DNA from 2 places in the Mesorhizobium sp. M9A.F.Ca.ET.002.03.1.2 genome. Region 2 is predicted to be linked to the other one. Evidence: riboswitches for the same ligand, from Rfam matches in the RefSeq annotation. Region 2 holds a riboswitch; the other holds the start of a gene.
What was found. A riboswitch is a leader RNA that binds a small molecule or an ion and turns the genes downstream of it on or off. The one in region 2 is predicted to bind S-adenosylmethionine.
Positions count from the first base shown of each region.

Region 1 (11,377 bases), 1.6 Mb from region 2:
ACCTGCTGTTTTGCGCCAAGAACATCGAGCGGATCGGTGACCACGCCACCAACATCGCCGAGACGATCTACTACATCGTCACCGGCGACCAGATGCCGGCCGAGCGGCCGAAGGGCGACAAGACTGACAAGATTGTTGTCCCTGGAGCGCTACCCGCGAAGTAGTCCGGGTTCATCTCGCTCTGCCCCTCGAACGCTTCATGAAATTGCGCTAAACTATCCGGACGTTAAGCTTCTCAATTCCTCGATGAAGGCCATGCTTTCAGGAGGCTGCGATGGAATATGTTCGGGCGTTCAAGCCCGCGCCGCCGACGTCCAGCATCATCGCTTCCAGCGTCTACACGGCCGGCCGGCGTATCGCCGACATTCCGATCGAGGAGGCTGGCGAATGGGCCAAGAAGCCAGGCCATGTCGTCTGGATCGGCCTGCTGGAGCCCGACCGCAACCTGTTGCTTCGCGTTCAGGCGCAATTCAACCTGCACGATCTGGCGATCGAGGATGCCGAGCATCCGCATCAGCGGCCTAAGATCGAGCAATATGGCGACGCCTTGTTCATCGTTGCCCGCACGGCTCAACTGATCGATGGTCGTGTCACCTTCGGCGAGACCCATCTGTTCGTCGGTGCCGGCTACATCGTCAGCGTCAGGCACGGCCCATCGACTTCTTATGCCGCCGTCCGTCAGCACTGGGAAAGCTGCCCGCATTCGCTGGCCAAGGGCGAGGATTTCGTCCTCTATGCCATTCTCGATTTCATCGTCGACAACTACATGCCGGTGCTCGAGCAGATCGAGGATGAGGTCGAGGCGATCGAGGACAAGATTCTGCTGAAGCCGATGACCGGCTCCGATATAGAACGGCTTTACATGCTGCGCCGCGATCTCTTACGCCTGCGCAATGCAGCGCTGCCGCTGGTGGAAGTCTGCCGCCGGCTGACCAGCGCCGACCTGCCGCAGATCCATACAGCCATGCACCCGCTGTTCCGCGACGTCACCGACCACATCCGCACTGTCCAGGAAAAGATCGACAGCTTGCGGGAGGTTCTCGCCTTTGCCTTCGAGGCGAGCCTTCTGGTTGGCCAGAGCCAGGAAACGGCGATCACCAAGAAGCTCGCCTCATGGGCTGCCATCCTGGCGGTGCCAACGGCGCTCGCCGGCATCTACGGTATGAATTTCAGCGACATGCCGGAGCTGAGGATGGAATATGGCTATCCGATCGTACTGGCGGCGATTATTTTGGTCTGCACGTTTCTCTACTGGCGCTTCCGCAGGAGCGGCTGGCTGTGAAAATGAGCGAATAGGGAGTAGCGAATAGGACAAGAACGGCCTTGCTCCTCATGCACAGGGGATCGAGCCATTCGCTATTCGCTCACCTGTTGCGGCGCCGCTCCGAAGCGGGCTGGAACGCGATGCGGGCGTGGTACTTGCAATAGGGTCCGGTTTCGGCCGCGTCGTTGCCGCAGAAATGGAAGTCTTCCGAAAGCGGGTCGCCATTCGGCCATTTGCATGTCCGCTCGGTCAACTCGACGAGTTGCAGATGCCGCGAGATCGGCACGACGACGTTCTCGACCGGACGGATGTAATGACGTGCCACCGGTTCGGCGTTGAATTGCGCCTGCAGCGCGGTCGCACCGATCGACGTGGTGATGTGCCGCGCAGTGCTTGCCGCCCGCGACACCGATTTCTGAACGCTCGATCCCTGTACGCTCTTCTTCTGGCGTGCTGGCGCGGCGGTCGAGCGTCCGCGGCCCGACAGCTTCAGCCGATGCACCTTGCCGATGACCGCATTGCGACTGACACCCCCGAGCTGTGCGGCGATCTGGCTGGCGCTCAGCCCCTCCGACCACAATTTTCTAAGAAGTTCGACCCGCTCGTCAGTCCAATTCATGAGACCGCGCTCCTGCTGAAACATGCGGCGATCGGAATCCTTCCACGATCCGGCTTCCGCCGGGCAGACACCACATATATCGGGTGATTAGGTCCGCCGCACGAAATCTAGTTATTTCTCGACTACAAATACCTTATGCGCTGACTCGGTGACAAGAGTCCGAGGGCCAACACGAATCGGTTTTTTCGGTTTTCCCCAACTTGCCCGGTCGCTTATGAGCCGGCGCCTCGCTGGAGGGCTTGCCGCGCGTCCTTGCGCGACGTTTTCGTTGACTTCATGGCCGAAAAACACGATAAGCCGCAAAGGCCGCCGCTTTGGCGGCTTTTTGATTTTCCGGTTCCGGAGACGCATATAATGAGCGGTTCGGCGCTTTACGAGACCTTTGCCCGCGCACCTCTGGTCTTCGACCATGGGGAAGGCACTTGGCTCTTCACCGACAAGGGCGAGCGATATCTCGATTTCGCTGGCGGCATCGCCGTGAATTCGCTGGGCCACAGCCATCCGCACCTGGTCGCGGCGCTCACTGAACAGGCTGCCAAGCTCTGGCATGTTTCCAACCTCTACGAGATTCCAGAGCAGAGCCGGCTGGGCGAGCGGCTGGCCGACGCCACCTTCGCCGACAAGGTGTTCTTCACCAATTCCGGCGCCGAGGCGCTGGAATGCGCCATCAAGACGGCGCGGCGCTACCACTTCGTCAAGGGCCATCCCGAGCGCTTTCGCATCATCACCTTCGAAGGCGCCTTCCATGGCCGCACGCTGGCGACCATCGCCGCTGGCGGCCAGCCTAAATACCTGGAAGGCTTCGGGCCCAAGGTCGAAGGCTTCGACCAGGTCGGTTTCGACGACATCGACGCCGCCGAAAAGGCGATAACGCCCGAAACCGCCGCGATCCTGATCGAGCCGGTGCAGGGTGAGGGCGGTATCCGCCCGGTGCCGACGCAGTCGCTGAAGCGGTTGAGGCAGCTCTGCGAGCAGCATGGCCTGCTCCTGATCTACGACGAGGTCCAGTGCGGCATCGGCCGCACCGGCAAGCTGTTCGCGCATGAATGGGCTGGCGTCACACCCGACATCATGGCTATCGCCAAGGGTATCGGCGGCGGCTTCCCGATGGGTGCCTGCCTCGCCACCGGCGAGGCGGCCGCCGGCATGACCGCTGGCGTGCACGGCACCACTTTCGGCGGCAATCCGCTGGCGATGGCGGTCGGCAACGCTGTGCTCGATGTGGTGCTGGAAGAGGGTTTCCTGCAGGATGTCCAGCGCAAGGCGTTGTTGCTGAAGCAGGGGCTGGCGGGTATCGCCGACGAATTTCCTGATGTCATCGGAGACATCAGGGGCACCGGCCTGATGCTCGGCCTGAAATGCGTCATGCCCAACACCAAGGTGAACGCGGCGTTGCGCGACCAGCATCTGCTGGCGGTTCCGGCCGGCGACAACGTCATTCGCCTGCTGCCTCCGCTCACCGTCACCGACGCCGAGATCCATGAGGCGCTCGACCGCATCCGCGCCGGCGCCCGGGGCTTGGCCGATGCCATCGCCGCGGCTGCCGCGAAGTAATCCTGGAACCAGCCCTGATGAACCTTCGCCATTTCACCGATCTTTCCGCCGTTTCCGAGGGCGATCTGCGCTTCATGCTGGACGATGCGGTCGTGCGAAAGGCGAGGCTCAAGGCTGGCGAGCGGACAAAACCGCTCGAAGGCAAGGTGCTGGCGATGATCTTCGACAAGCCGTCGACGCGCACGCGTGTGTCCTTCGACGTCGGCATGCGCCAGCTCGGCGGCGAGACCATCATGCTGACAGGCACCGAGATGCAGCTCGGCCGCTCCGAAACCATCGCCGACACGGCCAAGGTGCTGTCGCGCTATGTCGATGCGATCATGATCCGCACCACATCGCATGACCGGTTGCTGGAACTGACCGAGAACGCCACCGTTCCCGTCATCAATGGGCTGACAGACGATACCCATCCCTGCCAGCTGATGGCCGACATCATGACCTTCGAGGAGCATCGCGGTCCGGTTGCCGGCAAGACCATCGCCTGGACCGGTGACGGCAACAATGTGCTGCATTCCCTGCTGGAAGCCTCGGCACGATTTCGGTTCAATCTGAATGTGGCGGTGCCGGAAGGCAGCGAGCCGGCACAGAAGCATGTCGACTGGTCGAAGACGCATGGCGGCAAGTTGAACTTCACCCGCTCGCCCGAGGAGGCCGTTCACGAGGCCGATTGCGTCGTCACCGACTGCTGGGTGTCGATGGGCCAGGAACACCGTGCCCGCGGCCACAACGTCTTCTTGCCCTACCAGGTCAATGCGGCGCTGATGGCGAAGGCAAAGCCGGACGCATTGTTCATGCACTGCCTGCCGGCGCATCGCGGCGAGGAGGTCACCGACGAGGTCATCGACGGGCCGCATTCGGTGGTGTTCGACGAAGCCGAGAACCGGCTCCACGCCCAGAAGGCAGTTCTGGCCTGGTGTCTGGGCGCTTGATCCGGGCAACCTTGATCCGGCAACGCGTGATGCCTATCTCAGGCGCATCACGCAAATCGAGCGCGTTTCGACGCATGCGCCCCGGAGGGCGGCATGGCCGCGCCCCGGAGCTTTGTCATGTTGGAAACTCATCAGTTGGCTGAACATCAACCCAAACTTGGCGAATTCGGCTACGCCGGCGACGATCACGTCGTGCCCTTCGAGGTCGGCCCGCTCGACGTGCGCGGCCGTACTGTCCAACTCGGGCCGATGCTCGATGCGATCCTCAGCCGCCACGACTATCCCGAACCGGTCGCCCGCCTCCTCGCGGGAGCCTGCGTGCTGACGGTGCTGCTTGGCACCTCGCTCAAGTTCGAGGGCAAGTTCATCCTGCAGACCCGCACCGACGGGCCGGTCGACATGCTGGTCGCGGATTTTTCCACGCCGCATGCGCTGCGCGCCTATGCGCGCTTCGACGCCGACCGGCTTGGGGCCTTGACTGCTGCCGGCGAGACGTCGCAGCAGACGCTGCTCGGCAGTGGCGTCCTGGCGCTGACCATCGACCAGGGCGCCCACACGCAGCGCTATCAGGGCATCGTCCAGCTCGATGGCGAGACGCTGGAGGAGGCCGCGCGCACCTATTTCCGCCAGTCGGAACAGATTCCGACCGATCTCAGGCTTTCGGTGGCCAAGCTGTTGACACCTGGCGCCGGCGGCGCTCGCGAGCAGTGGCGCGCCGGCGGCATCCTGGCGCAATTCCTGCCGCAATCGCCGGAGCGTACGCGTGTGCCCGATCTTCCGGGCGGCGACGGGGATCCACGCGAGGAGATCCACGATCCGGCCGACAATTCCTGGCAGGAACTGCTGGCGTTGCTTGGCACCATCGAGCCGACCGAACTGATCGACCCGACGATTGGCGCCGAGCGGCTGCTTTACCGGCTGTTCCATGAGCAAGGTGTTCGCGTCTTCGGCGGCGTTCCGGTCGCCGACCAGTGCTCATGCTCCAGGGAGAAGATCCGCGGCATCCTCGAAGGCTTTTCCGCCGAGGAGATCAGCGACAGCACCGAGGATGGCGGCATTCACGTCGCCTGCGAATTCTGCTCGAAGCAATATGACTTCGACCCGGCGGAGTTTGCAGCGGCTCAATAACGAGCGTCAGTTCACCGTGCGCCGCGTGCCTGGCAGGTCCAGCGAAAAGGCGGGGATGGCGATGTCGAACATCTCACCCCGCTTGTTGCGCATCGTGTAGTGGCCGACCATGATGCCGGACGGCGTCGAGAGCGGGCAGCCGGACGTATATTGATAGCTGTCGCCGGGGTTGAGTTCGGGCTGGTCGCCGACAACGCCGGCGCCGCGCACTTCCTCGACCCGGCCGGTGCCGTCGGTGATGTGCCAGTAGCGTGACATCAACTGCACGAATTCGTCCGACTGGTTGTCGATCGTCACCTGGTAGCCCCAGACGTAACGGTTCTCCGACGGTTCCGAGCGATCCTCCAGATAGAACGGCCTGACCTGCACTTCGATGTTGCGCGTAACGGCGCTATACATGGGCTACTCCAAAGCAATACGAACGGGACTTTCGACGCTCTCCGTGGCTTGGTCAACGGGGTGCTTCCCGTCGTTGCCCGACCTCAAGGGCAGGTGCCGAAGAACAATGTCATTTAAGTGACACATGACAATGATGGTGTGCAGAGCCGGGCGACTCAGCATTCTGCCGAACTGCTGAAGACGGCCATCATGCGGCCGGTCTTTCCGGAGTGACCAGATATCGATGGAACTGACAGTCACAGCCGCCCTGCTTTCGACAGCCCTGCTTATTTCAAATCTCGCCAGCATCCTGCTCGCCTCGCTGAAGCTGAAGCGGCCAGGCAAGGTCGCGCCGCCTACCGGCAAGGCGCCGCCCGTGTCGATCGTCGTGCCGTCGCGCGGGGTCGAGCCGTTCACCGAAGAAACGCTTGCGCGCGCCTTTTCGCTCAACTGGCCGCGTTATGAACTCATCTTCTGCGTCGCCCATGCCGACGATCCGGTGGTCGACCTGATCACCAAGGCCATCGCCCGTTTTCCAGCCGTGCCGGCACGGTTGCTCGTAGGCGATGATCGCATCAGCGGCAATCCGAAACTCAACAATTGCGTCAAGGGCTGGCAAGCGGCGCGTCACAAATGGGTCGTTCTTGCCGATTCCAACGTCCTGATGCCGAAGGACTATGTTCAGCATCTGATGGCCGCATGGCAGCCGGACACCGGCCTTGTCTGCTCGACGCCGATCGGTTCGCGGCCGGACGGGTTCTGGGCGGAGGTCGAATGCGCTTTCCTCAACACGCTGCAGGCGCGCTGGCAATATGCCGGGGAGGCGCTCGGCCTCGGTTTCGCCCAGGGCAAGAGCATGTTGTGGAACAAGCCCTTGCTCGACGCCAATGGCGGTATCCGCGCGCTTGCCGCCGAGATTGCCGAGGATGCCGCTGCGACCAAGCTGGTCAATGGGCTCGGGCTGCGCGTCAATCTTGTCGCCTCGCCCTTCGAGCAGCCGCTCGGTTTGCGCACATTTAGCGAGATCTGGTCGCGCCAGGCCCGCTGGGCGCGCCTGCGCCGCGTCACCTTTCCGCTGTTCTTCGCGCCCGAAATCCTGGTCGGAGCGATGCCGCCGCTGGTGTTTGCGCTGGTTGCGGCGGCCGGCGCCGGCTTCAGCTTGCCGGCAACCGCCCTTGCCGTGCTGGTGGCTGCCTATCTCCCGGAATGCGCCCTGGCCTCGGACAAGGGCTGGCACCTGTCGCTGCGCATGATCCCGGCAATGATTATGCGAGACTTGATCCTGCCGGCGATATGGGCGCGTGGCTGGCTCGGCGGCGCCGTCGACTGGCGCGGCAACACGATGACCATTCCTACCAAGGCCGTTGCGGAGCTGGAAGAGACGCCGTCAGGCGCCTGAATGGCGCCGCCGATCAGGCGAGACGGCCGCTTATCCCTATCTGGCGGCTTTCAATGCCCGCTCGATGTCCTCGAGCAGGTCGTCGGTGTCTTCCAGGCCGACGGACAGCCTGAGCGTGCCTGGTCCGATGCCAAGTTCGGCGCGCGCCTCATCGCTGAGGTTCTTGTGCGTCGTCGTCGCCGGATGAGTGATCAGGCTCTTGGCGTCGCCGAGATTGTTGGAGATCAGCACGATATCCAGCGCGTTCTGGAAGGCGAAAGCCGCCTGCTTGCCGCCCTGGACATCGAGGCAGATCAGCGTCGAGCCGCCCGACATCTGCCTCTTGACGACGGCCGCCTGCGGGTGATCGTCGCGGCCGGGATAGATGACACGGGCAATCTCCGGCCGCTCGGCGAGGAAGTTCGCTATCCGGCCGGCACTTTCCGTCTGCTGGCGCACGCGCAGCGGCAGCGTTTCCAGGCCCTTCAGCAGCGTCCAGGCATTGAAGGGCGAGAGGCTGGGGCCGGTGTGACGGAAATAGTCGTGCAGGTTCTCGTCGATCCAATTCTTATCCGACAGGATGATGCCGCCAAGGCAGCGCCCCTGGCCGTCGATGTGCTTGGTCGCCGAATAGACGACGATATGGGCGCCGAGCTGCAACGGCTTCTGCTGCAAGGGCGTGGCGAAGACGTTGTCGACGATCAGCCGCGCGCCGATCGAATTGGCAAGCGAGGCGACAGCTGCGATGTCGACGACTTCCAGCGTCGGATTGGTCGGGCTTTCCAGGAAGAACAGCTTGGTGTTGGGCCTGACCGCCTTTTCCCAATTGGCGATGTCGGTGCCGTCGACCAGCGTCGCCTCGATGCCGTACCTCGGCGCCAGCGTCTCGATCACCCAGCGGCAGGAGCCGAACAGCGCGCGCGCCGCCACGATATGGTCGCCGGCCCTGGCGCTGCACAGCAACGCCGCCGTCACCGCCGCCATGCCGGATGCGGTGGCGCGGGCATCTTCGGCGCCTTCCAGCGCACACATGCGCTTTTCGAACATGTCGACCGTCGGATTGGCGTAGCGCGAATAGATGAAGCCCGGTTCCTCGCCCTTGAAGCGCGCTTCCGCCGCTTGCGCCGTCTCGTAGACATAGCCTTGGGTGAGATACATCGCCTCCGAGGTTTCGCCGAAGCCGGAACGCAGCGTTCCGCCATGCACGAGTGCCGTTTGAGGCTTCCAGTTACGCTTCTTGGTGCTCATCGCTTTTGTTCCAGACACAAAAAAACCGGCCGCGAAAGTCGCAACCGGTCCATACGGCCTTGCGGCCCGACGGTCCTTTAGCGACTTGTTTAACGTGGCTGCAAGCCGACCGGCCAAATCACCACGGGATAACGACCCTTTAGACCCGCACCGCGCTTGCGTCAATTGCCGGCTTGATTAAGAGGTTTGTACCAGCAGAGCGGAGTCAGACTTTGCGGCAGACAGGCATTCTTCCCGATCAGGATATTTCCGCGCTGTTCCAGTCGGGCGCGCTGAAGTCGCCGCGCGCGCTCGATGCCGACCAGATCCAGCCGGCCAGTCTCGACCTCAGGCTTGGCGACAAGGCCTGGCGGGTGCGCGCCTCCTTCCTGCCGGGCCCGAACCACAGGGTCGCTGAAAAGCTCGACCGGCTGAAGCTGCACGAAATCAATCTCGCTGACGGTGCGGTGCTGGAGACGGGTTGCGTCTATATCGTGCCGCTGCTCGAAAGCCTGGCGCTTCCGGCAAACATTTCGGCCTCGGCCAATCCGAAGAGCTCGACCGGACGGCTCGACATCTTCACTCGCGTGATGACCGATCGCGGCCACGAGTTCGACAAGATCGCCGCCGGCTACAACGGCCCGCTCTATCTGGAAGTCAGCCCCCGCACCTTTCCGATCGTCGTCCGCGCCGGCTCGCGGCTGTCGCAGATCAGGTTCCGCACCGGCAATGCGCTTTTGTCCGAGAGCGAGTTGCACGAATTGCACCGCGCCGAGACGCTCGTCGCCACAGAGCCGCCCAACATTTCCGGCGGCGGCATCGCGCTGTCGATCGATCTCGATGGCGACAAGGACGGCCTGGTCGGCTACCGCGGCAAGCACCACACCGGGCTGGTCGATGTAGACAAGCGCGCCGCACAGGATGTCGTCGATTTCTGGGAGCCGCTCTATAAGAGCGGCGCCGGCGAATTGGTGCTTGATCCGGACGAATTCTATATCCTCGTCAGCCAGGAGGCGGTGCACGTACCGCCGCTCTACGCCGCCGAGATGACGCCCTTCGATCCGCTGGTCGGCGAGTTCCGTGTCCATTATGCCGGTTTCTTCGATCCGGGCTTTGGCCATTCGGCGACAGGCGGTACCGGCAGCCGGGCGGTGCTCGAAGTGCGCAGCCACGAAGTGCCGTTCATCCTCGACCACGGCCAGATCGTCGGGCGGCTGGTCTACGAGCATATGCTGAAGCGGCCGCAGGCGCTCTACGGCACCGATCTCGGCTCGAACTATCAGGCACAGGGCCTGAAACTGTCCAAGCATTTCCGCGCCGCGCGCTGATCGCTCATCACAATCAAACCGTGCTTGCCTGACCTTGCGGGTCGTGCTTGGCTGTGCTCGGCCGTCAAGGTGACTGGAAAAGGGAACAAAAATGAAGATTTCAAGATGGATCGCATCAGCAGCAACAGCTGCCATGCTGGTGATATCGGCCGGGTCCTTGTCGGCGCATGCACAGGAAAAATTGAAGATCGGCACCGAGGGTGCCTATCCGCCATTCAACACCATGACCGCGGATGGCAAGCTTGTCGGCTTCGATATCGACATCGCCGAGGCGCTTTGCGCGCAGATGAAGGTCGAATGCGAACTTGTCACGCAGGACTGGGACGGCATGATTCCGGCGCTTCAGGCCAGAAAGTTCGACGCCATCGTCGCCTCGATGAGCATCACCGAGGAGCGCAAGAAGCAGGTCTCCTTCACCAACAAATACTATACGACGCCGCTTTCGCTGGTGGCCCTGAAGGACACCGATATTGCCTCGACCGAACCCGCCGCGCTCGCCGGCAAGATAGTTGGCGCCCAGGCTTCGACCACCCAGGCCGACTATGCGCAGGACGTCTACGGCAAGGCCGGCGCGGAGGCGAAACTCTATCCAACCCAGGAAGAGGCGGTCGCCGACTTGGTGAACGGCCGCCTCGATGCCGTCCTTTCAGACAAATTCGTACTGATGGACTGGATGAAGAAGTCGAGCGACGGCTGCTGCAAGATGGTCGGCGACGTCAAGGGAACCGAGACGGAAGCGGGCATCGCCGTGCGCCAGGAAGACAATGCGTTGCGCGAAAAGCTCAACGCGGCAATAGACGCCATCGTCGCCGACGGCACCTACAAGAAGATCCAGGCCAAGTATTTCGACTTCGATATTTACTGAGGTTGAGGCGTCGTTCTCCCCCTTGAGGGGAGATGGCCGGCAGGCCATAGGGGTCGCTGCGCGTAAAGTGCCATCGCCGTTCCGCCACCAGCGACGGCGTTGGCGATTTATGTGAGACGACCCCCTCTGTCGCCTTTGGCGACATCTCCCCTCAAGGGGGAGATCACCCCTCTTACAACGCCTTCACCGCCACTTTCATCGGCTGTTCGATTTCGAGCGGGTTGCGCAGCGGCAGGCCAAAATCCTTGGCCTCGATCTCGAAAACGTCGCCGGCCTCCGTCCTGATGCCGTCGGCGAACGACAGCGTCGCCGTGCCGAACATATGCACATGCACGTCGCCCGGCTGGCGGAAGGCCGAATACTTGAAGTGGTGATGTTCGAGATTGGCGATGGTGTGCGACATGTTCGCTTCGCCCGACAGGAACGGCTTTTCCCACAGCAGCTTGCCGTCGCGGATGATGCGCGAGGAACCCCTGACGTCGGACGGCAGGTCGCCGATCAGGATCTCCGGCCCGAACGAGGCGTTGCGCAGCTTGGAATGCGCGAGGAAAAGATAGTTCACGCGCTCGGTGACGTGGTCGGAAAACTCGTTTGACAGGGTGAAGCCGACGCGGAACGGTGCGCCGTCGTCGCCGATGACGTAGATGCCGGCGATCTCTGGCTCCTCGCCGGCATCCTGGGCGAAGGCGGGCGACAGCAGCGCCGCA
Region 1 is NZ_CP034443.1:2,310,739-2,322,115, forward strand. Features, by position in the region: gene phoU (phosphate signaling complex protein PhoU) at 1-164, shown strand, start outside; gene EJ066_RS11375 (magnesium and cobalt transport protein CorA) at 275-1,282, shown strand; gene EJ066_RS11380 (GcrA family cell cycle regulator) at 1,365-1,883, opposite strand; gene EJ066_RS11385 (aspartate aminotransferase family protein) at 2,238-3,437, shown strand; gene argF (ornithine carbamoyltransferase) at 3,455-4,366, shown strand; gene EJ066_RS11395 (Hsp33 family molecular chaperone) at 4,460-5,494, shown strand; gene apaG (Co2+/Mg2+ efflux protein ApaG) at 5,501-5,893, opposite strand; gene EJ066_RS11405 (ceramide glucosyltransferase) at 6,117-7,271, shown strand; gene EJ066_RS11410 (O-succinylhomoserine sulfhydrylase) at 7,308-8,498, opposite strand; SAM riboswitch at 8,556-8,633, opposite strand; gene EJ066_RS11415 (2'-deoxycytidine 5'-triphosphate deaminase) at 8,711-9,805, shown strand; gene EJ066_RS11420 (ABC transporter substrate-binding protein) at 9,897-10,670, shown strand; gene araD1 (AraD1 family protein) at 10,843-11,377, opposite strand, start outside.
Region 1: linked by a shared signal. The riboswitch ahead of EJ066_RS11410 (O-succinylhomoserine sulfhydrylase) and the one ahead of EJ066_RS03800 (homoserine O-acetyltransferase) in region 2 are both predicted to bind S-adenosylmethionine.

Region 2 (11,377 bases):
GTAGGGTAGGCAGATCAGGGGGTCTTGAACGATTGTGCGGGAAGCCCTCCGGCGCAGACCGCGCACGCGGTTGGCTGCTGTCTGAGCAGCCAACCGCTTCGCACAGCTTCTACACACTCGCGCTGTCGAGTTCGGCGATGTCGTCCGCACTGAGCTTCAGCGATGCGGCGCGGACGAGGCTGTCGACCTGGTCCAGCGTCGTGGCGCTGGCGATCGGCGCCGTGGCGCCGGGCCGCGCGATCACCCAGGCAAGCGCCACTTCCGCCTGCTTGGCCAAGTGGCGCGCCGACACGGCGTCGAGTGCTGCCAGGATGCGCATGCCGCGCGCATTGAGGTAGTCCTTCGCGTCGTCGCCACGCGCGCTTTTGCCGAGATCGGCATCGCTGCGGTACTTGCCGCTCAAAAACCCCTTGGCGAGGCTGAAATAGGTGATGACGCCGATATCCTCGGCCATGCACAGATCGCGGAGCGGCCCGTCGAAGGAGGCGCGATCGTAGAGATTGTATTCCGGCTGCAGCACCGCATAGCGCGGCAGGCCGCGCAGGCTTGCCACATCGAGCGCGGCGCGCAACTGGCCGGCATCGAGATTGGAGGCGCCGACGTGGCGGATCTTGCCTTTGGCGAGCAGCATCTGGTAGGCACCAAGCGTTTCCTCGTAGGGGATGGTCGGATCCGGCCAGTGCGACAGATAGAGATCGACGACATCGGTCTGCAGCCGCCTCAGCGACGCATCGATGGCCTTTTCGATATAGGCGGCGGAGAGGTCTTTCCTGCCCTGCCCCATATCCGACCCGACCTTGGTGACAACCACGACTTCGTCGCGGTTGCCACGGCTCTTCATCCATTTGCCGATGATGATTTCGGATTCGCCGCCCTCGTTGCCGGGCACCCAGCGCGAATAGGAATCGGCAGTGTCGATGGCGTTGAGGCCCGCGCCGACGAACCGGTCGAGCAGGTCGAAAGAAGTTTTCTCGTCGGCCGTCCAGCCGAAGACGTTGCCGCCCAAAACCAGCGGCGCGATGGACAGGTCGGTTTGACCGAGACGACGTTTCTGCAAGACTGATCTCCGTGGGGAATGGAAGGAACGGGCGAAAAGCCCTCGCCTAACCTAGGTCTTACCGCGCCGAGGTCAAAGGCCTGGCCGTCCTTTCGGGCGGACCAGTGCTTCACAAGGCCGCGACGCGCCGCGCTCCGCGTTCCAGCCGATGTCTACTGGCTCTGGCGCCGGTATTCGCCAGGCGGCAGTCCGACCATGCGGTTGAAAAGCCGGCTGAATGACGCCGTATCCCGGTATCCGACCTGGTAACATATCTCCGCGATGCCGAGCTTGGTGCTTTCAAGAAGTGTTTTCGCGACCTCGAGGCGCCGGTCTTGAATCCATCGGCCGGGAGTGGTGTGCAATTCATCGGAAAACCGGCGCGCCAACGTTCGCGGCGACAGGCCGAGCTGCGCTCCAAGGAAGGCAAGGTCAAGCGCTCCGAGCTGTTTTCTGGACAGGGCTTCGAGCCTGTCGCGGAACGGCTCTTGCGAAGGCAGCAGATCGGTGAGCGGGAACTCGTAGGGCGTCTGGATCTGCCGCGACGGCGGCAGCACCAGCAGTTTGCGAACCAGGCGCTCCTCTTTAGCGAAGCCGAGATCCCTGAGCAGCGCCTTGCCAAGCTCCAGGCCTGAAAAACCACCGCCGCAAGTGTAGATCCGCCCGTCCCCGATCAGGACACGTGAAGCGTCCCAACGCACTTTCGGAAAGCGGCGCTGAGCATCCGCCTTCAGCCACCAGGAGATCGTCGCGCGTTTTCGGTCAAGAAGACCGGCATCAGCCAAGAAATAACCGGCCCCGCAATGCGCGGCGACGATGGCGCCGTCGCGTTGCGCGCTTGCGATAAGCGGCGCGGCGTGGCGGCTCTCTTCCTCCAGCGCGGCAACAAGCTCCGGGATTTGCATGCCGGGCATGGCCAGGAGGATCAGCAGGTCCATGCGCTGCGAGGGTTCGTGTCTGGTGTGAAAGGAAATTCCAGGCGTCGTCGTGGCGTCGGCCTGCCGCGCCACGAATTCGAAGGAAATCGCCGGCGCGCCGCGAATGATGTTCACCAGCTCGAACATTTCGACAAGCGTCGCGGCAACGGCCGAATAGAAGGTCGACGGCAGCCAGATCACGGCGTGGAGGGGGCGGTTGTCCAAGATCACATCCTTCGAACAGGCAATATGGCAATTTTAGCATATAGATTGTCAAATCTGCCAATTCCGATTTGTGCCGGCGGCCTTAGGTTCCGCGATGCCGATGAAAACGTCGGTGCAAGCAATCTGGTCACGTCCAGGCTGCTTGCCCCAGATCGCCCGTTATTGGAGACCGCCATGAAAGCAATCGTGTTCGACGCAATCGGCTCCCCGCGGGACGTGCTCTATCTGGACGACGTTCCCGTTCCGCGAATTGGCGACGGCGAGGTGCTGGTCAGGATGGTCTCCGCCTCGGTCAATCCTGGCGACTTTCTGTTCATCCAGAACCTCTATCCCGAACCGAAGAAGCCGCATTTTCCCCGGCAGATCGCCGGAAACCATGGCGCCGGCATTGTCGAGGCCGTGGGCGCGAACGTCGCCTTGAACCCGGGCACGCTCGTCGCATTCAGCTACTACAACAGCTGGGCCGAATATGCGGCCGTTCCGGCCGAATGGCTGATCCCGCTGCCCGCCGACTATCCGGTCGAACGTGCCGGGCAGATGGTGAACCCCATCACCGCCTGGGACCTGCTGGCGGATTCCCGTGTGCAGCCCGGACAGTGGCTGGCCGTCACGGCCGGCTATTCGTCGGTTTCGACGATGGTAATGCAATTCGCCCAACGGCGCGGCATCAACGTGATCGCGCTGGTGCGACGCGCTTACAACAGGCTGGACCTGAAGGCGCTTGGTGCCACAGCCATCCTCGATCTGTCGGGTTTGACGGTCGGCATAAGGGAAGCGGTCATGGACATGACCGACGGCGCCGAGCTGAACGGGATCATCGATAATGTCGGCGGCCCCGCCAGTGGCGAATTGATCCGCACCCTCGCGATGGGCGGTCAGATGATCATCAATGGCGGTATGAGCACCGAGCGTTTCGAACTGCACAATTTCGACGTGCTGCTGAGCGGCGTCGAGATCAGGGCAAATATCTACCGCTACTTCTTTTCGCCGCCTGTCGAAGCCGACCGACCAGTGTTGCACGAGATTGTCGACATCTTCGGCCAATCCGATTTCCATGTCCCTGTCGGCGGCATCCATCCGCTGGCGGAGTTCGAGCTCGCTGTGACAAACAGTCTGGATCGCGCGGATCTCGGAAAGCAGATTTTCAGGATGTAGCTGGGCAACAAGAGATCACGATCCGATCCGTTTCGCCACCTCTTCCAGCCAGTGATCGCGGATCCCCAGCGCCTCGAGGTGCTCCAGCGTGCTGGACACGTAGTCCTCGTTCTTTCCCGACAGGCCGACGGCGCCGCGAACGACGGTCGCCGCATCGGCCGCATCGAGCGCGCCGGCATATTGCTCGTGGCTACGGTCGACGACATAGGCGACCGCCAAGGCCATCTCGCACCCACCCTTATCGTCACCGTCGAGGCGAATGCTAAGCATGCGCTCGACATAGACATTGGTGACCAGCTCGCGCTCGCGCAGATAGGTGATGACCTCGTTGCGCAGATCGCCGGGAACGCGGAAAGCCAGCCCGATGCAGGAGCCGCCACGATCGAGGCCGAGCACCAGGCCGGGCCGTTCGCGCGTGCCGCGATGCACGAACGAGTAAACGCACAGCGACCGGCGGTAGCCGTGAAGGCGGGCGCGGCGCGTCTCGACATGCGCGAATCCCGGCCGCCAGATCAGCGAACCGTAGCCAAAAACCCAAAAATCGCCCATATCGCCAAGCCTGATTGCAGCACCGCACCGGAATCGGTGTTTTCTTCGACCCGCCTCCGTCTATCTGTTGTTGCCGGAAACGACAGCCCGCCCGCAACACTCGCGTTAACGAAAGCTGCAGCATGACGTCAAGTGACGAGCGCCCGCCGAATTTTCGCCGCCGCCTCCTCTGGCTTGGCGCTTTCATCGTGGTGCTGTTCGGCCTCTACAGCGCCGGCTGGTTCTACCTGGCAGACAAGGTCAAGAGCGAAGCCGACAAAGCAGTGGCCGAGCTCAACGGCAATGGCATCGAGGCGGACTGCGCCAATCTCACGATCAGCGGCTATCCGCTGAGCTTCGCCGTCTCCTGCGACAGTCTGGCTTATCAGGACGACACCAGGAACGTCGCCGCCTCGCTCGGCAGCCTCAACGCAGTCACGCACGTCACCCAGATCCTGTCGCCTGGCGCCGACCTGCGGGGGCCGCTCAGGACCTCCGTTCCGGGGATGGCGCCGCTGTGGATCGACTGGGACACGCTGCGAGCGAACGTGAAACTGTCCTGGCCGCTGCCCCGGCGCGTTTCACTGGAGGCCGAGGGCCTGTCCGCCCAGACCGATCCGGCGGACGGCACAGACCCGGTCGAGCTGTTCAGCGCCGGGACGGCGGCCGGACAGCTGCATCCGAATGGCCAGGACATCGACTATGCCGGGAGTTTTACCGATCTCGAAATCGACCCGCAGGCGATCGATGGCCGCGTGTTGCCGCCGCTCGACGGCGGCGGCGATGTGACGCTGAAGAACGGCGTGGCGCTGATCAAGACCCAGCCAAGGAGCCTGCGCGGCCAGGCTGTCGACATCGGCAAGCTCGATCTGTCGTCGGGAACCGCGCGCATCACCGTTTCCGGCCCGGTGTCGGTCGATGCCGACGGGCTGATCGACGCTGATCTGATGATCAAGCTCAGCGACCCGAAGGCCGTTGCGGCAATTCTCGGCAAGGCCATCCCCGAGCAGAAGAGCCAGATCAAAACGGGCTTTTCCGGATTGGCGCTGCTTGGCAACGAACCGTCGATGCCCCTCAAGATCGTCAAGGGCAAGGCCTCGCTCGGTTTCATCCCGCTGGGCAAGATCAAGCCGGTCGATTAAACCATGATCCCGAACGTTCGGTTCGGAAAAGATCATGGTCAAACAGGAAGATAGATGAACAGCCCGGTGAAGCTCCTCAGTGTTGGCGCGCTGACGCTCGATACGATCCTTCGCGTCGACACGCTTCCGACACATCAGGGCAAGTTCATCGCGTCCGACGGCCTCCAGATCGCCTCGGGCATGGCTTCGAGCGCGGCCTGCGCCGCACGCCGCCTCGGCGCCGAAGTGTCGCTGTGGGCAAGCGCAGGGGATGACGCCGTCGGCGATCAACTGGTCGCCGGGATCGAGGCCGAAGGCGTGGATTGCAGCCTTGTCCGGCGCGTCACCGGTGCGCGGTCGGCGCTGTCGGCCATCCTGATCGACACGCATGGCGAGCGCATCATCGTTCCTTTCTATGACAAGCTCGCCCAGGCCGCCCCCGGGGCGCTCCCAACCCAAGACCTCTCGGCATTCGACGCCGTCCTGGTCGACGTGCGTTGGCCAGGTGCAGCGGCTTTGGCCCTGGCGGCGGCGCGCGCAATCGGCCGTCCGGCCATACTGGACGCCGACACCGCGCCACGGGACGTGCTGGAACGCCTGTTTCCGCTGGCCTCGCACATCGTCGCATCGGAGCCGGCGGCGTTCATCCTCTGCGGCGAGGAGCGAGGTCCGCAAAAGGCCTGTGAAGCGCTGGCCAGGCGCACCGATGCTTTCGTCGCCGTGACGGGCGGCGCGGCAGGAAGCTGGTGGTTCGACCGCTCGGTGGGCTCCGTGCGCCATGTCGCGGCGCCGAGGATCAAGGCCGTGGATACGCTTGCCGCCGGCGACGTGTTTCACGGCGCCTTCGCCGTCGGACTGGCGGAAGCCATGCCGATCGAACGGGCATTGCGGTTTGCCAGCGCCGCCGCCGCGCTCAAATGCCTGCGCTTCGGCGGCAGGCTGGGCGCACCGGACAGGGCCGAGACGTTGGCAATGATGGCGGCTCACTGGCCGGCCTGAGAGAGCCTATCCCTTGGCCGGGTGCTCGACCGCCTGCCGGCCGAAATCCGGCACGTCGATGTCCTGGCCGGCCTCGATGATCGAGCGGCGGACGGCGCGGGTGCGGGTGAACAGGTCGAACAGCTTTTCGCCGTCGCCCCAGCGGATCGCCCGCTGCAGCGAGGCCAGATCTTCCGAGAACCGCGCCAGCATTTCGAGGATGGCGTCCTTGTTGTGCAGGCAGACGTCCCGCCACATGGTCGGGTCGGAAGCGGCAAGGCGGGTGAAGTCACGAAAGCCGGAGGCCGAATATTTGATGACCTCGGACTTGGTCACCGACTGCAGATCGTCGGCGGTGCCGACGATGTTGTAGGCGATGATGTGCGGCAGATGCGAGACGATGGCCAGCGTCATGTCGTGATGTTGGGGATCCATCGTGTCGATGTTGGAGCCGCAGCGGCGCCAGAATTCCGAGAGCTTTTCCAGCGCCGCCGGATCGGTGCCGGGCAATGGCGTGAAGATGCACCAGCGGTTTTCGAACAGCTCGGCAAAGCCGGCATCCGGACCCGATTTTTCAGTGCCGGCCAGCGGATGGCCGGGAATGAAATGCACGCCATCAGGCACATGCGGCTCAATCTGCGCAATGACCGACGCCTTGGTCGAGCCGACATCGGTGAGGATGGCGCCCTGCTTCAGCGCCGGTGCGATTTCCTCGGCGACCTCGCCCGAAGCGCCGACCGGCACCGAGACGATGACCAGGTCGGCATCGCGGACCGCCTCTTTCGCATCCATCGTGTAGGAGGTGCCGAGGTCCAGTTCGCTTGCCCGCGCCAGCGTCGCTTCGCTGCGCGTCGAGATGGCAACGTGGCGGGCAAGGCCTTCGCGGCGGATGACGCGGGCCAGCGACGAGCCGATCAGGCCAATGCCGACAAGCGCGATCTTTTCGAACATCGGTGATGTCATTGGTTCAGCTTTTCAAAAATGTCGTGAGGGCGGCGACAACGCCGCGATTGGCCTCTTCGGTGCCGATGCTCATGCGCAGTGCATTGGGGAAGCCGTAGCCGGAAACGCGCCGCAATATGTAGCCGCGCGCGGAGAGGTAATTGTCCGCAGCTTCAGCCGAATGCTTTTTGTCCTCGGGAAAGTGGATGAGGACGAAATTGCCGACACTCGGCGTCACCCGCAGCCCGAGCCTGGTCAATTCCTCGCTCACCCATGATAGCCAGGTCTCGTTATGCGCCACGCTGCGCTCGACATGGGCACGGTCGCGGATCGCGGCAATGCCGGCCTCGATCGCCGTCGCGTTGACGTTGAAGGGACCCCGCACCCGGTTGATCGCGTCAATGATATGCATCGGCGCGTACATCCAGCCGATCCGCGCGCCGCCAAGGCCGAGCTTGGAGAAGGTGCGGGTCATGACCACGTTTTCCGCGCCGGCCACAAGTTCGACGCCGGCTTCATAGTCGTTGCGGCGAACATATTCGGCATAGGCGGCATCCAGCACCAGAAGCACGTTTCGGGGCAGGCCGGCATGCAGGCGGCGCACCTCCTGGAACGGCAGATAGGTGCCGGTCGGGTTGTTGGGATTGGCAAGGAAAATGATCCTGGTACGCGGCGTCACAGCAGCGAGGACCGCATCGACGTCGGCGCGTTCGTCGGTTTCCTTGACCGACACCGGGACAGCACCTGCCGACTGGATGTAGATCTTGTAGACCATGAAGCCGTGCTCGGTGATGACAGCTTCATCGCCGGGCGCGAGATAGGTCTGCGCAAGCAGGCCCAGAATTTCGTCGGAACCGTTGGAACAGATGATGTTCGCCGGATTGAGGCCATGCACCTCGGCGATCGCCTCGCGCAGGCGCCTGGCGGTGCCGTCGGGATATACGTCGAGTCTTGCCGCGACGTCGCGTGCGGCCTCTATCGCCTTCGGCGAGGGGCCGAGCGGGTTTTCGTTCGACGACAATTTGTGGACCTTGGCGACACCGGCCGGCGCCGTGCTTTTGCCCGGCACATAGGCCTCGATGTCCATGATCCCCGCGCGGGGCGTTGGACGTGCCTGATCCGATGCCTGGTTCATATTGCAAAAATCCGTCGAGAACGCTTCCGCTCGGAAGCCGCAGCGGAAATACAAGCCGTGGCCTGGAATGTCGAGAGGCGGCAATCATGGGTGAACGACTGGTCGTGTCGGCTGGCCGTTGACGCCGGGGCGCGCCGGTCCTAGAAGAGAGGCGAAATCCCGTGGTGATTTGGCCGGTCGGCTTGCAGCCACGTTAAACAACTCGCTAAAGGGCCGTTTGCATCCTGTAACCGGCTTTGCGAAGGCAACGCCGGTTTTTTGTTGTCCGTTGCCGGCCGGACAAACGCATCGGCCCGAAAATCGGTTCTGATTTTCGGAAAGCGCGATGGGTTAGTGTAAGAGGGACGCGATGGTCGCGCTGCGCGCTAAAAGAACCAACAACGAGGCCGACGAGCCGTCGAGCCCGGTGTTGCGTTTCGGTGCCGACAAGCCGCTCAAGCTCGACGCCGGCACGCTGCTGTCGCCGTTCCAGATCGCCTACAAGACCTACGGCACGCTCAACGAGGCCCGCTCCAACGCCATCCTCGTCTGCCATGCGCTGACCGGCGACCAGCATGTCGCCAGCACCAATCCAGTAACCGGCAAGCCTGGCTGGTGGGAAGTGCTGATCGGGCCCGGCAGGATCATCGACACCAGCCGCTTCTTCGTCATCTGTTCCAACGTCATCGGCGGCTGCCTCGGCTCCACCGGTCCCGCCTCGACCAATCCCGCCACCGGCAAGCCCTACGGGCTCGACCTGCCGATCATCACCATCCGCGACATGGTGCGGGCGCAGTTGATGCTGGTCGACCATTTCGGCATCGAAAAACTGTTCTCGGTGCTCGGCGGCTCGATGGGCGGCATGCAGGTGCTGCAATGGGCGTCGAGCTATCCGGAGCGCGTTTTCTCGGCGCTGCCGATCGCCACCGGCGCGCGCCATTCCTCGCAGAACATCGCCTTCCATGAGGTCGGCCGGCAAGCGGTGATGGCCGATCCGGACTGGCATGGCGGCAAATATTTCGAGCACGGCAAGCGCCCGGAAAAAGGGCTGGCGGTGGCGCGCATGGCCGCTCACATCACCTATCTGTCGGAGGCGGCCCTGCACCGGAAATTCGGCCGCAACCTGCAGGACCGTGAAGCGCTCACCTTCGGTTTCGACGCCGACTTCCAGATCGAGAGCTATCTGCGCCATCAGGGCATGACCTTCGTCGACCGCTTCGACGCCAACTCCTACCTCTACATGACCAGGGCGATGGACTATTTCGACCTCGCCGCCGACCATGGCGGCCGGCTGGCCGACGCCTTCGCCGGCAACAAGACCCGTTTTTGCCTGGTCTCCTTCACAAGCGACTGGCTGTTCCCGACCGAGGAGAGCCGCTCGGTCGTTCACGCACTGAACGCGGCCGGCGCCTCGGTGTCCTTCGTCGAGATCGAGACCGATCGCGGCCACGACGCCTTCCTGCTCGACGAGCCGGAGCTGTTTGCCGCCATCAACGGCTTCATCGCCTCGGCGGCGCGCGCCAGGGGGCTCAGCGCATGACCAGTAGCGGACTTTTCGGATCAGGATCATGCGCCAGGCATCGCCGCATGACCCCTAAAAGTTGCGGACTTTTCGGATCAGGATCATGCGCCAAGCATCGCCGCATGACCCCGAAGAGTTGCAGACTTTTCGGATCGGGATCATGCGTCACGCAAGAGGCGAGACCATGAGTGTCAACCATGCCCAGCGCGTCGACCTCGAAGTCGTCGCCGACCTCATCCCGGCGCAGTCGCGGGTGCTGGACGTCGGCTCCGGTGACGGGCTGCTGCTCGAATTGCTGCAGGCAACGAAGCAGGTCGACGGCCGCGGGATGGAACTGTCGCAGCGCGGCGTCAACGAATGCGTGGCGCGCGGCCTGTCGGTCATCCAGGGCGACGCCGACAAGGACCTCGAATTCTATCCCGACAAGGGTTTTGATTTCGTCGTCCTGTCGCAGACCTTGCAGGCGACCCGCAACCCGAAGCTGGTGCTCGACGAATTGCTCAGGATCGGCAAGCACGCCATCGTCTCCTTCCCCAATTTCGGCCACTGGCGGGTGCGCCTCTCGCTGTTCCTCGACGGTCGGATGCCGGTGACCAAGGACCTGCCCTATTCCTGGTACGACACGCCCAACATCCATTTCTGCACCATCCGCGACTTCGTCAATCTCTGCGACGAGCTCGGCGCAACGGTGGAAAAGGCAACCGCGCTCGACGCCAATGGCCAGAAGATCGGCCTGTCGATGCCATGGTGGTTCTGGAATTTCTTTGGCCAGCAAGCGGTGTTCCTGCTGAGGCGTTAGGATCTGCTCGCGGCCGATCCTATTCAAGAACGTCGGTGGCCTTGTGTGGATGCCTGACGCCGTCGACGAAGAACACATCGGACTGGGAATTCTCGGTGCGCAGCGGCAATATCTCTTGATAGGCGGGCGAGCGGTACCATCCGCGCGCCTGCCGCATGTCTGGAAACTCGATGATGACAAGGTGCCCCGGCCAGGTGTTCTCAACCAGCTCCACCTCGCTACCATGCACAATGAAGCGACCGCCAAACGGCTCCAGTGTCGCATCGATCTTCTGCAGGTATTTGACGATTTGCGGCCCCGGCGTGACCTGGCGCATATGGGCGACGGCATAGGCAGTCATGACTGTACTCCCTGGTGGTTCGAAGCCGGACTACCGGCTTGATGGAAGCAGTTTGCCGAGATGTTGCGCACTGGTCGATTACTCCTGAGGTAATGATACCGAATACAGGAACCGCCCCCTTCCCAGCAAAATCTTAGCGATCAAGCTCCGGGAAATACGGATCGGAGAAAAACCGACGGTCGCGCTCGCCTTGCAAACAGTCGACCGGTGCCGCCGCTTCGATCCGGATCGGCCCGGGATCGGCCCAAGGACCGGCAACACCGCTGACCTCGAGGACCAGCTTGCGGCGTATGGCGGTCACGAATTCGGAGGCGGCATAGACCGGCAGCACGAAGGAGCCGGGCCCGCCGGTAACGCACTGGGCATAATATTGGTCGAGATGGCTGAAGCTGGGCGACGGGCTGATCAGGATCGGCAGGCCGTTGATGACGATGCCGTTTGCCAACGCGGCGTCGCGCGTCGTGGTGACGGGCATCCCGATATTGTTGGGGCCATCGCCAGAGATGTCTATGACGCGGCGTTCGCTCTCAAAAGCGGTTCCATCGAAAAGCTCCGCGCCGAAGGCGAGCGCACCGGAAATCGAGGTGCCGCGAAAGCTCCTGAAAGGGCGGGCCTCGATCTTGTCGGCGAAAGCGTCGGCGCTCTCTGCACCGTCGACAACCTGCCAGGCAATGACCGCATCGTCGCGGACGGTGCCCGC
Region 2 is NZ_CP034443.1:756,979-768,355, forward strand. Features, by position in the region: gene EJ066_RS03760 (aldo/keto reductase) at 110-1,057, opposite strand; gene EJ066_RS03765 (helix-turn-helix domain-containing protein) at 1,210-2,178, opposite strand; gene EJ066_RS03770 (zinc-binding dehydrogenase) at 2,353-3,333, shown strand; gene EJ066_RS03775 (gamma-glutamylcyclotransferase) at 3,349-3,882, opposite strand; gene EJ066_RS03780 (DUF2125 domain-containing protein) at 4,005-5,003, shown strand; gene EJ066_RS03785 (PfkB family carbohydrate kinase) at 5,058-5,981, shown strand; gene EJ066_RS03790 (prephenate/arogenate dehydrogenase family protein) at 5,988-6,923, opposite strand; gene hisC (histidinol-phosphate transaminase) at 6,928-8,037, opposite strand; SAM riboswitch at 8,189-8,266, shown strand; gene EJ066_RS03800 (homoserine O-acetyltransferase) at 8,387-9,556, shown strand; gene metW (methionine biosynthesis protein MetW) at 9,723-10,337, shown strand; gene EJ066_RS03810 (DUF1330 domain-containing protein) at 10,357-10,677, opposite strand; gene EJ066_RS03815 (DUF1194 domain-containing protein) at 10,811-11,377, opposite strand, start outside.